Regions from separate parts of the Embleya sp. AB8 genome, predicted to be linked through region 1. Evidence: predicted binding sites of a transcription regulator. Region 1 holds the regulator's gene; each other region holds the start of a gene.
What was found. The regulator HrcA, encoded in region 1, represses chaperone genes, less so after heat shock. The targets are predictions, from matches to a motif close to TTNGCACTCNGNNNNNCNGAGTGCNAA.

Region 1 (4,738 bases):
ATGACACACGAGATCCCCACGCAGGAAGACGTCCTCCTGGACGGCTTCCTGGCGTTGGACACCCCCCTGGGCTTCCGCGCCGAGCTGATCGACGGGGAGATTGTCGTGACACCACCGGCGTCGGGCAACCACGAGCGCATCGTCAGTGCAGTGTCGCGCCAGATCACCGGCGCTTCGGACACCGAGATGGAATTTTCCGGCGGAAAGGGGCTGGAGGTGGTGAGTCGAGGAGCGTTGCAGAGTAATCACGTCATCCCCGACGGCACCTTCATCCCCCTGGAACTCGATCTGTTCCTCGATGCGGGAACGTGGATGCCATGTGACGCGGTCGCCTTGGTGCTCGAGGTCACGTCGCACCGGGCGGACATCGATCGGGAGGCAAAGCGGCGAGCCTATGCCGCCAGTGGTATTCCGCTCTACTTGCTGGTGGATCGAGAGCGAGGGAGTTGGGCGCTCTTCTCGGCTCCCGAAGGTGACGACTACAAGGAGAGTCACACCGGCCCGTTCGGCAAGGAGATCGAGCTGCCGGCGCCTTTCTCGATGACGTTGGAGACCACCAGGTTCGTTTGACGCGTGGCGACGCATTGGGTCGGGGGTTCACAGCCGCCGGACGAACACCCGGCCGAAGTCGCCGCCCGTGGCCAAGAGGGTGCCGTCCGCCGAGAAGGCCAGGCGGCGGGCGCCTTGGTCGTCGTGGCCCGGGAGGGTGACGGCATCAGCCGCACCGCACGATCCGGCCACTTCCGCACACGACGCCCGCGCAGGGTCACACGTCGGGCGTCGCGGTCACGAAATCGATCAGTTCCTCCACCCTGCCCAGCAGCGCGGGCTCCAGGTCGCGGTACGAATTCACCGCCGCGAGGATCCGCCGCCAGGCCAGGGGTGGGTCCACCGGCCAGCCGAGGGCCGCGCACACCCCCTCCTTCCACGGCACCCCGCGCGGTACGTCCGGCCACGCCGCGATGCCCACCGACGCCGGCCGGACCGCCTGCCAGACGTCGATATAGGGGTGTCCCACCACCAGTACCTGATCGCCCGTCACCCGCGCCGCGATCCGGCTCTCCTTCGAGCCCGGCACCAGGTGGTCCACCAACACGCCCAGCCGACGACCCGGCCCCGGTGCGAACTCGCGCACCACCGCCGGGAGATCGTCGATGCCCTCCAGGTACTCCACGACCACGCCCTCGATCCGCAGGTCGTCGCCCCAGACCCGCTCGACCAACTCGGCGTCGTGCCGGCCCTCGACGTAGATCCGGCCGGCCCGGGCGACCCGGGCCCGGGCGCCCCGCACGGCCACCGAACCGGACGCGGTGTGCGCCGGTGGGCGGGTGGGCGCGGCGGCCGACGGGCGGACCAGGGTGACCACCTCGCCGTCGATCAGGAAGCCGCGCGGATCCATCGGGAAGACCCGCAACCGCCGATGCCGGTCCTCCAGCGTGACGGTGAACCCCTCGGGGGTCTTCTCCACCCGGACCACCGCGCCACAAAAGCCGGTGGACGCCTCCTCGACGACCAGATCGCGTTCGGCCGCGACCTCCGGGACGGGCTTGTCCTGCTTCCATCCCGGGATCAGCGACTCGGGTCCATAGCTGCGCATAAGGGTGACGCTAGCCGGGTGACGGTGCGTCAGTCCGGTACGACGCGCCCGGCGGCCACCTCGGCCAGCAGGCGGTTCTGCCGGACCACGAACTCCTCGTCCACCACCGCGCCGTGTCCGGGCAGCCAGACACTCGCGTCGAGCGCGCGCACCCGGGCCAGCGAATCGCTCCACTCGGCGGCGAACGCATCAGAGCCGAACACCGGCGGCCCGCTCTCCTCCACCAGGTCGCCGGCGATCAGCACGCCACAGTCCGGGACGTGCACGATCAGGTCGTGGTCGGTGTGCCCGCGCCCCGGCGCGTAGAGCACCACCTCGCGCCCGCCCAGATCCACCGTCACCGGATCCCCGGTGGACACCAGACGGGTCGGCGGCACGATCCGCGCGGCGTTCATCAGCTCCGGATCGAAGCCGTACGCGATGCCGCTCGCCCGACCGGCGTCCGCGCGGCGCGCCAGATACCCGGGCAGCTCCGCGTGGCCCCACACCTCGGCGTCGGGGAAGGTGCGCAGCACCTCGTCGTTGCCGTAGCAGTGGTCGAAGTGGCCGTGCGTGTTCACCACCGCCACCACCCGGTCCGGCAATCCGTGCGCGGGCAGCTCGCGAGCCAGCGAGGACAGCAGCTCGGCGGCCTCCCGGTCGTGCGAACCGGTGTCCACGAGCAGGATCCCGTCGCGACCCGTGACGACCGCCACATTCAGTTCCAGGCCGGGTAGCCGGCGGCGCAGCACCCCCGGTCCGATCGGCTCCCAGGTGGCGTGTTTCGGCTGTTCGGCGCGTAGCATGCGTCAACCTTGGCACGGACGCAGGGGTACGGTCCGGATCGGGTGACCCGTACACTGGCACTCGGCGGGACGGAGTGCCAACCAGCAGGACGAACCGCCGCCTACGGGACACGGCAACGGGTGGAACAACGGGTCAGGGAGGTGCGCACCATGCTCGACGATCGTAAGCAGGACGTGCTGCGCGCCATCGTGCAGGACTATGTGGCGACCCAGGAGCCGGTCGGCTCCAAGGCGCTCGCGGACCGACACAACCTCGGCGTCTCCCCGGCCACCATTCGCAACGACATGGCCGCGCTGGAGGAGGAGGGCTACATCACGCAGCCCCACACCAGCGCGGGTCGGGTGCCCACCGACAAGGGCTACCGGTTGTTCGTCGACCGGCTCGCCGGCGTCAAGCCGCTGTCCGGCGCCGAGCGCCGGGCGATCCAGACCTTCCTGGCCGGCGCGGTGGACCTGGACGACGTGGTGGGCCGCACGGTTCGGCTGCTCGCGCAGCTGACCCATCAGGTCGCCGTCGTGCAATACCCCTCGCTGACCCGCTCGACGATCCGGCACGTCGAGTTGCTCACCCTCGCGCCGACCCGGGTCATGCTCGTGCTGATCACCAGCACCGGCCGGGTCGAGCAGCGGGTGATGGACACCCCGGGACCGGTCGGCGAGAACCTGCTCGCCGACGTGCGGGCCCGGTTGAACAGCCGGATCACCGGCAAGCGGTTCGCCGATGTGCCGTTGCTGGTCCAGGATCTCGCCGAGCCGTTCACCGCCGAGGAACGGCCGATCGTGGCGGGCATCCTGGCCACCCTGCTCGACACCCTGGTCGAACACAAGGAAGAAAAGGTCGTCCTGGCCGGGACGGCCAACCTGACCCGCTTCGGCATGGACTTCCCGAACACCATCCGCCCGGTCCTCGAAGCACTCGAGGAACACGTCGTGCTGCTGCGCCTGTTGGGCGAGGCGACCGACCCGGGCATGGTCGTGCGGATCGGACACGAGAACATGCACGAAGGACTGGCCGCGACCTCGGTGGTCGCCGTCGGATACGGCAGTGGGCAGGAAACGCTGGCGAAGCTCGGGGTGCTCGGGCCGACCCGAATGGACTACCCCGGAACGATGGGAGCGGTGCGCGCCGTGGCACGGTACGTCGGACAGATCCTCGCGGAGTCGTAGAGTTGGCTACCGATTACTACGAGGTCCTCGGGGTACGGCGCGACGCCACCCCGGAGGAAATCAAGAAGGCCTTCCGCCGGCTCGCTCGGGAGCTGCACCCGGACGTCAATCCGGACCCGAAGACGCAGGACCGGTTCAAGGAGATCAACAACGCCTACGAGGTCCTCTCGGACCCGCAGAAGCGCCAGATGTACGACCTCGGCGGCGATCCGCTGTCCTCCGGGGGCGGCGGTGGCGGCTTCGGCCAGGCCGGTTTCGGGTTCAGCGACATCATGGACGCGTTCTTCGGCCAGGCCAGTCAGCGCGGCCCGCGCTCGCGCACCCGGCGCGGCCAGGACGCGATGATCCGGATCGAGATCACCCTCGAGGAGGCCGCGTTCGGCACCACCCGGGAGATCCAGGTGGACACCGCCGTCACGTGCAACACGTGCAACGGCGAGGGCGCGGCCCCGGGTACCTCGGCGCAGACCTGCGACATGTGTCGCGGGCGCGGCGAGGTCAGCCAGGTGACCAAGTCGTTCCTGGGCCAGGTCATGACGTCGCGGCCGTGTCCGCAATGTCAGGGCTTCGGCACCGTGGTCCCGCACCCGTGCCCGGAGTGTGCGGGCGAGGGCCGGATCCGGGCCCGGCGCACGCTCACCGTCAAGATCCCGGCGGGCGTGGACAGCGGCACCCGGATCCAGCTCGCGGGCGAGGGCGAGGTCGGCCCCGGTGGTGGCCCGGCCGGCGATCTCTACGTGGAGATCGTCGAGGTCCCGCACACCACGTTCCAGCGGCGCGGCGACGACCTGCACTGCACGGTCACCATCCCGATGACGGCCGCGTCGCTCGGCACCAAGGTGCCGTTGCAGACGCTGGACGGCACCGAGGAGATCGACATCCGCCCCGGCACCCAGTCGGGCCAGTCGATCCCGCTGCACGGGCGGGGCATCACCCACCTGCGCGGCGGCGGGCGCGGCGACCTGGTCGTGCATGTCGAGGTCCAGACGCCGAACAAGCTCGACCCCGAGCAGGAGGAACTGCTGCGCCGGCTGGCCAAGCTGCGCGGCGAGGAACGGCCCTCGGGCCAGTTCACGCCGGGCCAGCAGGGGCTGTTCTCCCGGTTGAAGGACGCGTTCAACGGACGTTGAGCCGATGTCCCCGAGCGCCGGACGGGCTGATTTCGGCCTGTCCGGCGTTCGGGGGCGAA
Region 2 (4,738 bases), on a different contig from region 1:
CCTGCACCTTGTTGACGATCACGTAGCCCTCGAGGCCCGCGTTCTCGGCAATCCAGCGCAGCGGCTCGACCGCGGCGCGACGCACGACCGAGACGCCGGTCGCGATGTCGCCGGTCTGGCCGAGGTTGTCGGCGAGCACGGAGACCGCGTGCACCAGGGCGGTGCCGCCGCCGGCGACGATGCCCTCCTCGATGGCCGCGCGGGTCGCCGAGACCGCGTCCTCGAGCCGGTGCTTCTTCTCCTTGAGCTCGACCTCGGTGGCCGCGCCCACGCGGATCACGCACACGCCGCCGGCCAGCTTCGCGAGGCGCTCCTGGAGCTTCTCGCGGTCCCAGTCGGAGTCGGTGGCGTCGATCTCGCGCTTGATCTGCTTGACCCGGTCCTGGATCGCGGAGCCGTCGCCGGCGCCGTCGACCAGGGTGGTCGCGTCCTTGGTGATGGTGATGCGCCGGGCGCTGCCGAGCACCTCCAGGCCGACCTGGTCGAGCTTGAGGCCGACCTCGGGGGCGATGACCTGACCGCCGGTCAGGATCGCCATGTCCTCCAGCATCGCCTTGCGGCGGTCGCCGAAGCCCGGGGCCTTGACCGCGACGGCGTTGAACGTGCCGCGGATCTTGTTCACCACCAGGGTGGACAGCGCCTCGCCGTCCACGTCCTCGGCGACGATAAGCAGCGGCTTGGACGCGCCGGCCTGGATGATCTTCTCGAGCAGCGGGAGCAGTTCGGCGATGGCCGAGATCTTGCCCTGGTGGATCAGGATGTACGGGTCCTCGAGGACCGCTTCCATCCGCTCCTGGTCGGTGACCATGTACGGCGACAGGTAGCCCTTGTCGAACTGGAGGCCCTCGGCGAACTCCAGCTCCAGACCCATGGTCTGGGACTCCTCGACGGTGATCACACCGTCCTTGCCGACCTTGTCCATGGCCTCGGCGATCAGCTCGCCGATCTGCTTGTCCTGCGCGGAGAGCGCGGCGACGGCGGCGATGTCCTCCTTGCCGTCGATCGCGCGGGCGGTCTCGAGCAGCTGCGCGGACACCGCGGCGACGGCGAGGTCGATGCCCTTCTTCAGGTCCATCGGGGCCGCGCCGGCGGCCACGTTGCGCAGACCCTCGCGCACCAGCGCCTGGGCGAGCACGGTGGCGGTGGTGGTGCCGTCACCCGCGATGTCGTTGGTCTTGGTCGCGACTTCCTTGGCCAGCTGCGCGCCGAGGTTCTCGTACGGGTCCTCGAGCTCCACCTCACGGGCGATCGTCACGCCGTCGTTGGTGATGGTCGGGGCACCGAACTTCTTGTCGATCACCACGTTGCGGCCCTTGGGGCCGAGCGTGACCTTGACGGTGTCGGCCAGCGCGTTGACGCCGCGCTCCAGCGACCGTCGGGCCTTCTCGTCGAACTGGAGGATCTTCGCCATGAGGGTCTTCGTCCTTAAAGGTTGCTAGTCGACGTCGTACAACCGACTCCGCCCCGGGTCCACCGGCCGACGAGGGCAGGGCGATCCGGGGCGGGGTCGTCGAACCGTCACCGGTTCCGGCGCGTCAGCGCGATGTCACTTCTCGATGATCGCGAGCACGTCGCGAGCCGAGAGAACGAGGTATTCCTCGCCGTTGTACTTCACCTCGGTGCCGCCGTACTTGCTGTACAGCACGGTGTCACCGACGCTCACGTCGAGCGGCAGACGCTGACCGTCCTCGAAACGACCCGGGCCCACGGCCAGGACGACGCCCTCCTGGGGCTTCTCCTTGGCGGTGTCCGGGATCACGAGACCCGACGCGGTGGTCTGCTCGGCCTCAAGCGTCTGGACCACGATGCGGTCCTCGAGCGGCTTGATGGCAACCTTGGTGTTGGCGGTCGTCACGATGCGACCTCCCCCTTCGGAGATCTCACGGAAAAATGTCTGTCGGCGATGGGACAGATCCGTCGTCGCGGGTGCCGGACCTGCTCGTCTCGCACTGGCACACTCATGGGGAGAGTGCCAGCACAGACACTAGGTGGCGGTTAGCACTCCGTCAACCAGAGTGCCAGATTCAGCGCGTCGGACGGAGTTCTTCATACCGGTGGGACACGCGCGCTCGGCAAGAATGGGCCCGTGCACATCGAAGCTTTCACCGCGCTGCTGACCGACGAGGGCTGTTCGCTGCTCGACCTGCTCGCCGAGCACGACGTCGCGGACGAGCTGTCGCTGGCCACCCGGCTGCGCCGGGAGCACCCGCCGGAGCTGATCGCCGCCGCGCTCACCCAGTCCCGATTGCGCCAGCGCGGCCGGGCCAAGTTCGGCGCGGACGCGGCGCGGATGTACTTCACCCCCAACGGACTCGAGCAGTCCACCCGCACGTCGGTGGCCGAGCACCGGGCCGCCCGGCTGGTCGCGGCCGGCGGCATCGCCCGTGCCGTGGACCTGTGTTGCGGCATCGGCGGCGACGCACTCGCGTTGGCCCGGGCCGGGATCGCGGTACACGCGGTCGACCTGGATCCGCTGACCTGCGCGGTGGCCCGGGCCAACGCAAAGGCGCTGGGCGTCGCGGGGTTGCTCACCGTCGAGTGCGCGGACGTGACCGAGGTGGACCTGTCCGGCTACGACGCGGCGTTGATCGACCCGGCCCGGCGCACCGCCCGGGGCCGCACGTTCGACCCCGAGGCGTACTCGCCGCCGTTCTCGTTCCTGACCGCGCTCGCCGCCGAAGTACCGTGCGGCGCGGCCAAGGTGGCCCCCGGCATCCCGCACGAGATCGTGCCGCCGGGCATGGAGGCGGAGTGGGTCTCCGACCGCGGCGACGTCAAGGAGGCGGTGTTGTGGTGGGGCCGGCTCGCCGGGACCGGCCTGCGCGCCACCGTGCTGCCCGGGGGCGCGGCGCTGACCTCGGGCCGGGCCCGGCAGGCGCCGGTGGGTCCGGTGCGGCGCTACCTCTACGAGCCGGACGGCGCGGTGATCCGGGCCCATCTGGTGTCCGAGGTCGGCGAGTTGGTGGCCGGCAACCTGGTCGACGAGACGATCGCCTACCTCGCCTCGGACACGTTGGTGGCCACCGCGTTCGCCAGTGCGTACGAGATCACCGACGTACTGCCGTTCAACCTGAAGCGGCTCAAGGCGCTGCTGCGCGAGCGCGGCGTCGGCAACCTCACGGTCAAGAAGCGCGGCTCGGCGGTCGAACCGGAGGAGGTCCGCCGCCGGGTCCGCCCCACCGGCCCGAACGCCGCCACGGTGCTGCTGACCCGGGTCGCGGGCGCGCCCACGATGCTGATCGGACAACCGGTGTCGGCGGCGTAGCGGGGGTGACCGGGGTCAACCGATGTAGTCCTCCAGGCGCGCGATGGTGAAGCCCTGGGCCTGGATCTTGCGCAGCATGTTGCCGAACATCTCGGTCATCGTGGTGCCCTTGAGATCACTCGGGCCGCGGAAGTGGGACAGGATGATGTCGCCCGGGTGCAGCTTCTTCTCACCGACGTACTGCATGTCGTTGATCTGCATCGATTCCTGCCACTTGACGATCGCGCCGATCCCGCCGCAGCCGCCGGCCACGGTCTGCGTGGTGGCGTTCCAGTTGCCGTAGGGCGGGCGGAACAGGGTCGGGCGTTTGCCGTAGACCTCGGCGAGCCGGTCCTGCTGGCCGCAGATCTGGTGCTTCTGCGCGTCGGCGGCCAGCGTCTTCAGGTCCGGGTGGGACAGCGTGTGGTTCTGCACCGTGGCGCCGAGCGCCTGGAGCTTGCGGAAGTATTCCGGGTCCTGCCGGACGTAGGTGTCGTTGAGGAACATCGACACCGGGATCCGCAGGTCCGCCATCATGTCCAGGAACTTGGGGTCCTTCTCCGCGCCGTCGTCGATCGTGATGAACACGATCTTCTCCTCGGTGGGGATCTTCTCCACCACCGGCGGCTTGGGCCCGCCCGCCTTGATCGGCTTGACCGCGGGCGGTGCGGGCGGCGGTGCGAACGGCTTGAGGTTCCACTTGGCGGCCGGCGTGGCCGCGTCCGCGCCCGGGGTGTCCGGCTTCGCCGCCGGAGCGGCCTTGCCGGGAGCGGTCGACGCGCCTGCGGAGGGGGGCGAACTCGCCTTCTTGTCCGAGACCTTGTCGTCCGATCCACCGCCGCCACAACCGGTCAGCGTGACCAACAATATGCCGGCCAAGCCGACGCAGGCCGAGGCGACGGCCGCACCCCGCCGCTTTTGTACCGTTCCATCCGCCACTGTCGCCGGGCCCCTTCGTTCGCCGCGTCCGCTCGCGCCCACGCTACGCGGCACGGCGGCCTGTCACGGTCCGGACAAGGGCTGTTCAAGGGACTGTCGAAGGACTGTTGAGCGGCGGATGAGCTGGGCACACTCCCGGCAAGGCCAATGGCACGTGCGGCGGCACGCAGCCATCAGCCAAGGCACTCGACCCGCGTCCGGCTTGCGAATGGCCTCCTCGTCGGATGCGGGTCGAGTGTTGCGCGCGGTGCGTCGCCGGTGCGGTGCCGACCGCTTCAGGGGCCGACGCTGAGCCGCTCGAAGCTCCACGCGTGCGGCGGGCGGGCGACCAGCGCGGCCGGCGGGTCGGGCAGCGCGACCGGCAAACCGGTCCACAGCGCGATCACCACGACCCGGTCGCCGTCGGGCCCGTCCGGGGCGGCGAACACCTCGACCCGTTCCAGGTCGGGCGCACCGACGATGGTCGGCAGCGCCGACGCGTGCACCCACTCGGCCAGCGCCGCCCCGCCTCCGGACTCGGTCCGGGCCTCCCACATCGCCGCGATCGCCATGACG
Region 3 (4,738 bases), on a different contig from region 1:
ACAACTCGGGAACGCGACAGAGGCGGCCCCCCGAAGGGGACCGCCTCTGTCGTCAGGCAAGCAACCGACCGTGGTGCGTCAGGTCTGCCGATCCTCGGGGGATCAGAAGTCCATGCCGCCCATGTCCGGGGCGCCGCCGCCGGCCGGGGCCGCGTTCTTCTCCGGCTTGTCGGCGATGACGGCCTCGGTGGTCAGGAACAGCGCGGCGATCGACGCGGCGTTCTGCAGCGCGGAACGGGTGACCTTCGCCGGGTCGATGATGCCCTCGGCGATGAGGTCCACGTACTCGCCGGTCGCGGCGTTGAGGCCGTGACCCGGGGTCAGGTTGCGCACCTTCTCCACAACCACGCCGCCCTCGAGGCCGGCGTTGACCGCGATCTGCTTCAGCGGGGCCTCGACGGCCAGGCGCACGATGTTCGCGCCGGTCGCCTCGTCGCCGTCCAGCTCGAGCTTGTCGAACGCGATGGTGGACGCCTGGAGCAGGGCCACGCCACCACCGGCGACGATGCCCTCCTCGACGGCCGCCTTCGCGTTGCGCACCGCGTCCTCGATGCGGTGCTTGCGCTCCTTGAGCTCGACCTCGGTCGCGGCACCGGCCTTGATCACGGCCACGCCGCCGGCCAGCTTCGCGAGGCGCTCCTGGAGCTTCTCGCGGTCGTAGTCCGAGTCGGAGTTCTCGATCTCGGCGCGGATCTGGTTGACCCGACCCGCGACCTGGTCCGAGTCGCCGGCGCCGTCCACGATCGTGGTCTCGTCCTTGGTGACGACGACCTTGCGGGCGCGGCCGAGGAGTTCGAGACCCGCGGTGTCGAGCTTGAGGCCGACCTCCTCGGAGATGACCTGGCCACCGGTGAGGATGGCGATGTCGCCGAGCATGGCCTTGCGACGGTCGCCGAAGCCCGGCGCCTTGACCGCGACGGACTTGAAGGTGCCGCGGATCTTGTTGACGACGAGCGTGGCCAGGGCCTCGCCCTCGACGTCCTCGGAGATGATCATCAGCGGCTTGCCCGACTGCATGACCTTCTCCAGGAGCGGGAGGAGGTCCTTCACCGAGGTGATCTTCGAGTTGACGATGAGCACGTAGGCGTCTTCGAGGACGGCCTCCATGCGCTCCATGTCGGTCGCGAAGTAGGGCGAGATGTAGCCCTTGTCGAAGCGCATGCCCTCGGTGAGCTCGAGCTCGAGACCGAAGGTGTTGCTCTCCTCGACGGTGATGACACCTTCCTTGCCGACCTTGTCCATGGCCTCGGCGATCATCTCGCCGATCAGCGGGTCGGCGGCGGAGATCGAGGCGGTGGAGGCGATCTGCTCCTTCGTCTCGACGTCCTTCGCGAGCGCGAGCAGCTGCTCGGAGACGGCCTCGACGGCCTTCTCGATGCCGCGCTTCAGGGCCATCGGGTTCGCGCCGGCGGCCACGTTGCGCAGGCCCTCGCGAACGAGCGCCTGGGCGAGGACGGTCGCGGTCGTCGTACCGTCACCGGCGACGTCGTCCGTCTTCTTCGCGACCTCCTTGACCAGCTCGGCACCGATCTTCTCGTACGGGTCCTCGAGCTCGATCTCCTTGGCGATGCTCACACCATCGTTGGTGATGGTGGGCGCACCCCACTTCTTCTCGAGCACGACGTTGCGGCCCTTGGGGCCCAGCGTGACCTTGACGGCGTCGGCGAGCTGGTTCATCCCGCGCTCGAGGCCGCGGCGCGCTTCCTCGTTGAACGCGATGATCTTGGCCATGTGGTGAAGTCCTCCCAGAACGGGGGTGAGTGCCGGACCGCACTGGCGCCCGCGACGGACGACCCGACCACCGCGAGGATCCCTCCCTCACGGGTGCCGAGCCTCACCGGCCCGGTCCGTTTCTGTCACTCTCACATCCAGAGTGCTAACGCCAATGATTAGCACTCGACCATGCCGAGTGCAAGCGCAACGGCCGGTCCCGACCCGCCCGCGCACACACCCGCGCGTGTCGCACGAGAACACGTCCGGACGCACAACGACCGGGGCCCGACCCCCGCGTCGCGGGAAGGCCGGGCCCCGGTCATCGAACATGTGCGTGTGCGTGTGTCGTGCAGTCCGTGGTGTGGACCGTTTCGGGCAGAGGAGCGGATCGCCCCCTGGTTCAGAGGCTCAGGCGGTGACGCGGACCATGTCGGCCTGCGGCCCCTTCTGCCCCTGCGAGATCTCGAACTCGACTCGCTGCCCCTCCTCGAGCGTCCGGTACCCGTCCATCTGGATCGCGCTGTAGTGGACGAAAACGTCCGCACCACCGTCGACCGCGATGAAGCCGTACCCCTTCTCCGCGTTGAACCACTTGACGGCGCCCTGAGCCATTCCTAACTCCCCTGTTACTGGCCCTTTCACGGATACTGCACGCCGCAGCTCCGGGTTCGTATCCAGAAGGACCCGGCCTTCCGCTACGACCGCGGCTGAATGTATCCGGACGGATGCCCGGAGCAACAGGTCAATCGGACGAGAATTCCCGAGCGAATAAAGCTCGCATTATTCGCGAACCGACCGAAAGGCCGTATTTCAATTCATCAACAAAGCGACCTTCCACGCATAACGGATGTGATCCCGACCACGGGTTTACCGACGCGCTGCCGCCAAAGCGCGGAAATGGACCCGGTTAAACGCGTGTCACACACAAGCGCCGGGGGGAACGAAGAAATCCGCCGCGCGGTGCTCCGGCGGCGGATTTCTCGGTTCCGTTTCGTACCCGACGCGTTGAAGATCAAGACGGTCGGGCTATCGCGTCAGCAACCGCCGGCGACTGCCGGGATGATCGAAACGGTGCCCTTCTCCGGGATGGCGGTGGCGAGTCCGTCGGCGAAGCGCACGTCCTCGTCGTCGACGTAGAGATTCACAAAGCGACGCAGCTTGCCCTCGTCGTCGAGGATGCGTGCGCGAATTCCGGTGTGGTCCTTTTCCAGCGCGTCCAGGACCTCGGCGAGGGTGCCGCCCTCGACGGACACCTCGGCCGCCCCACCCGTGTAGGTGCGCAGGATCGTCGGGATGCGAACGGAGACGCTCATGCCAGGCCGGCCTTTCGGAAGGATTCCAGAGTGGGTCGAATGGTCGCGGTCGGGCCGGTGGTCGGCGTGACCGCGTCCAACGTCTTGAGGCCGTCGCCCGTGTTGAGCACGACCGTCTCGGCGTCCGGATCCAGTGCCCCGGACGCGAGCAACTTCTGCAGGCAGCCGACCGTCACCCCGCCCGCGGTCTCGCCGAAGATGCCCTCGGTACGCGCGAGCAGCTTCATTGCCTCGATCACCTCGGCGTCGGTCACGTCCTCCACCGCGCCGCCGGTGCGCTTGCACACGTCCAGCACGTAGGGACCGTCGGCGGGGTTGCCGATCGCCAGCGACTTGGCGATCGTGTCCGGGCGCACCGGACGGATCACGTCGTGCCCGGCCTTCCATGCGGCGGCCACCGGAGAGCAGCCGGTCGCCTGCGCGCCGAAGATCTTGTAGGGCGCGTCCTCGACCAGGCCGAGCGCGATCAGCTCGCGAAAGCCCTTGTCGATCTTGGTCAGCTGCGATCCGGACGCGATCGGAATGACGATCTGCTCCGGCAGTTTCCAGCCGAGCTGCTCGGCGATCTCGTAGGCCAGCGTCTTGGATCCCTCGCCGTAGTACGGCCGCAGGTTGACGTTGACGAAACCCCAGTCCTCGCCCGCCGGGTCGCCGATCAGCTCCGAGCAGAACCGGTTGACCTCGTCGTAGGTGCCTTCGATGGCGACCAGCTCGCCGCCGTACACGGCCGCCGTGACGACCTTGCCGGCCTCCAGATCGGCCGGGATGAACACACAACTGCGCAGGCCCGCCCGGGCGGCGGCGGCACCCACCGCGCCGGCCAGGTTGCCGGTGGAGGAGCAGGACAACGTGGTGAAGCCGAAGGTGCGCGCGGCCTCGACGGCGATCGCCACCACGCGGTCCTTGAAGGAGTGCGTCGGGTTGCCCGAGTCGTCCTTGACGTGCAGATTCCGGATGCCCAGCGCGCGGCCCAGGTTCTCGGCCCGGACCAGCTTGGTGCAGCCGGGGTTGAGATTGGGCCGCGACGCGACGTCGGCGGCGACCGGCAGGAGTGGTGCGTAACGCCAGATGTTCTGCGGCCCGGCCTCGATCCGCTCGCGGGTGACGGTGCCGAATTCGTAGGCGACCTCGAGCGGGCCGAAACACGACGCGCAGGCGTACTTCGGGCCCAGCGCGGTGCGTTCGCCACACTCGCGACACGAGAGCGCGACGGCCGGACCGAACGCGGGCGTGGGGGTGGCATCGGTGCCGCGGCCGGTGGTGATGGTGGCGGTGTCTGTCTGGGCTGGCGCCATGGCGAGGGCCTCTCTGTCCTCATCTTTACCCGTGGGGTCCCACGGGCCGGACTTGGCACCTGTCCGATCCGCCGGTGCTCGCTCGCGCCGAAAGCGCGTCACGAGGAATGACGATCGGATGGTTGCCGGGGCTTCAACGGGCCGTTCCCTCTGCCCCTCTGGATGAGCTGCTATGGCGGTGGACACACCCTTCGCCGGGTGGCCGGTCCGCGTTTGTCCGGCACGACGTGCGATCGTCGTATCCGGTGACGACGACTGTAACCGAACCGGTGCCGCGTCGATCATCCGGTCCACCTCGCGAGACGAGGAAGGGTGGGCCCGACCGAGGCCGGAACACCGGCGACGACAGGGGTTTTTCGAACGTGAAGCACGAGGTGGGCGCCTGGCTTCGACGACGGTCCTCCGTCGCCGCGGACT

Region 2: a site for HrcA is predicted at 1,996-2,022, ahead of groES (co-chaperone GroES). Genes of this name have one in related genera too.
Region 3: a site for HrcA is predicted at 1,890-1,916, ahead of groL (chaperonin GroEL). Genes of this name have one in related genera too.

What each region holds. Positions count from the first base shown of each region.
Region 1 is NZ_JBMHHY010000001.1:110,327-115,064, forward strand. It holds gene ABIA38_RS00475 (Uma2 family endonuclease) at 1-570, shown strand; gene ABIA38_RS00480 (DUF3097 domain-containing protein) at 767-1,597, opposite strand; gene ABIA38_RS00485 (MBL fold metallo-hydrolase) at 1,627-2,382, opposite strand; gene hrcA (heat-inducible transcriptional repressor HrcA) at 2,533-3,549, shown strand; gene dnaJ (molecular chaperone DnaJ) at 3,552-4,679, shown strand.
Region 2 is NZ_JBMHHY010000035.1:83,441-88,178, reverse strand. It holds gene groL (chaperonin GroEL) at 1-1,411, opposite strand, end outside; gene groES (co-chaperone GroES) at 1,547-1,855, opposite strand; gene ABIA38_RS38715 (THUMP-like domain-containing protein) at 2,087-3,265, shown strand; gene ABIA38_RS38710 (polysaccharide deacetylase family protein) at 3,281-4,183, opposite strand; gene ABIA38_RS38705 (hypothetical protein) at 4,459-4,734, opposite strand.
Region 3 is NZ_JBMHHY010000036.1:54,787-59,524, reverse strand. It holds gene groL (chaperonin GroEL) at 103-1,731, opposite strand; gene ABIA38_RS39100 (cold-shock protein) at 2,122-2,325, opposite strand; gene ABIA38_RS39095 (ubiquitin-like small modifier protein 1) at 2,748-3,026, opposite strand; gene thrC (threonine synthase) at 3,023-4,321, opposite strand; SAM riboswitch class I at 4,338-4,490, opposite strand; gene ABIA38_RS39085 (glucosyl-3-phosphoglycerate synthase) at 4,684-4,738, shown strand, end outside.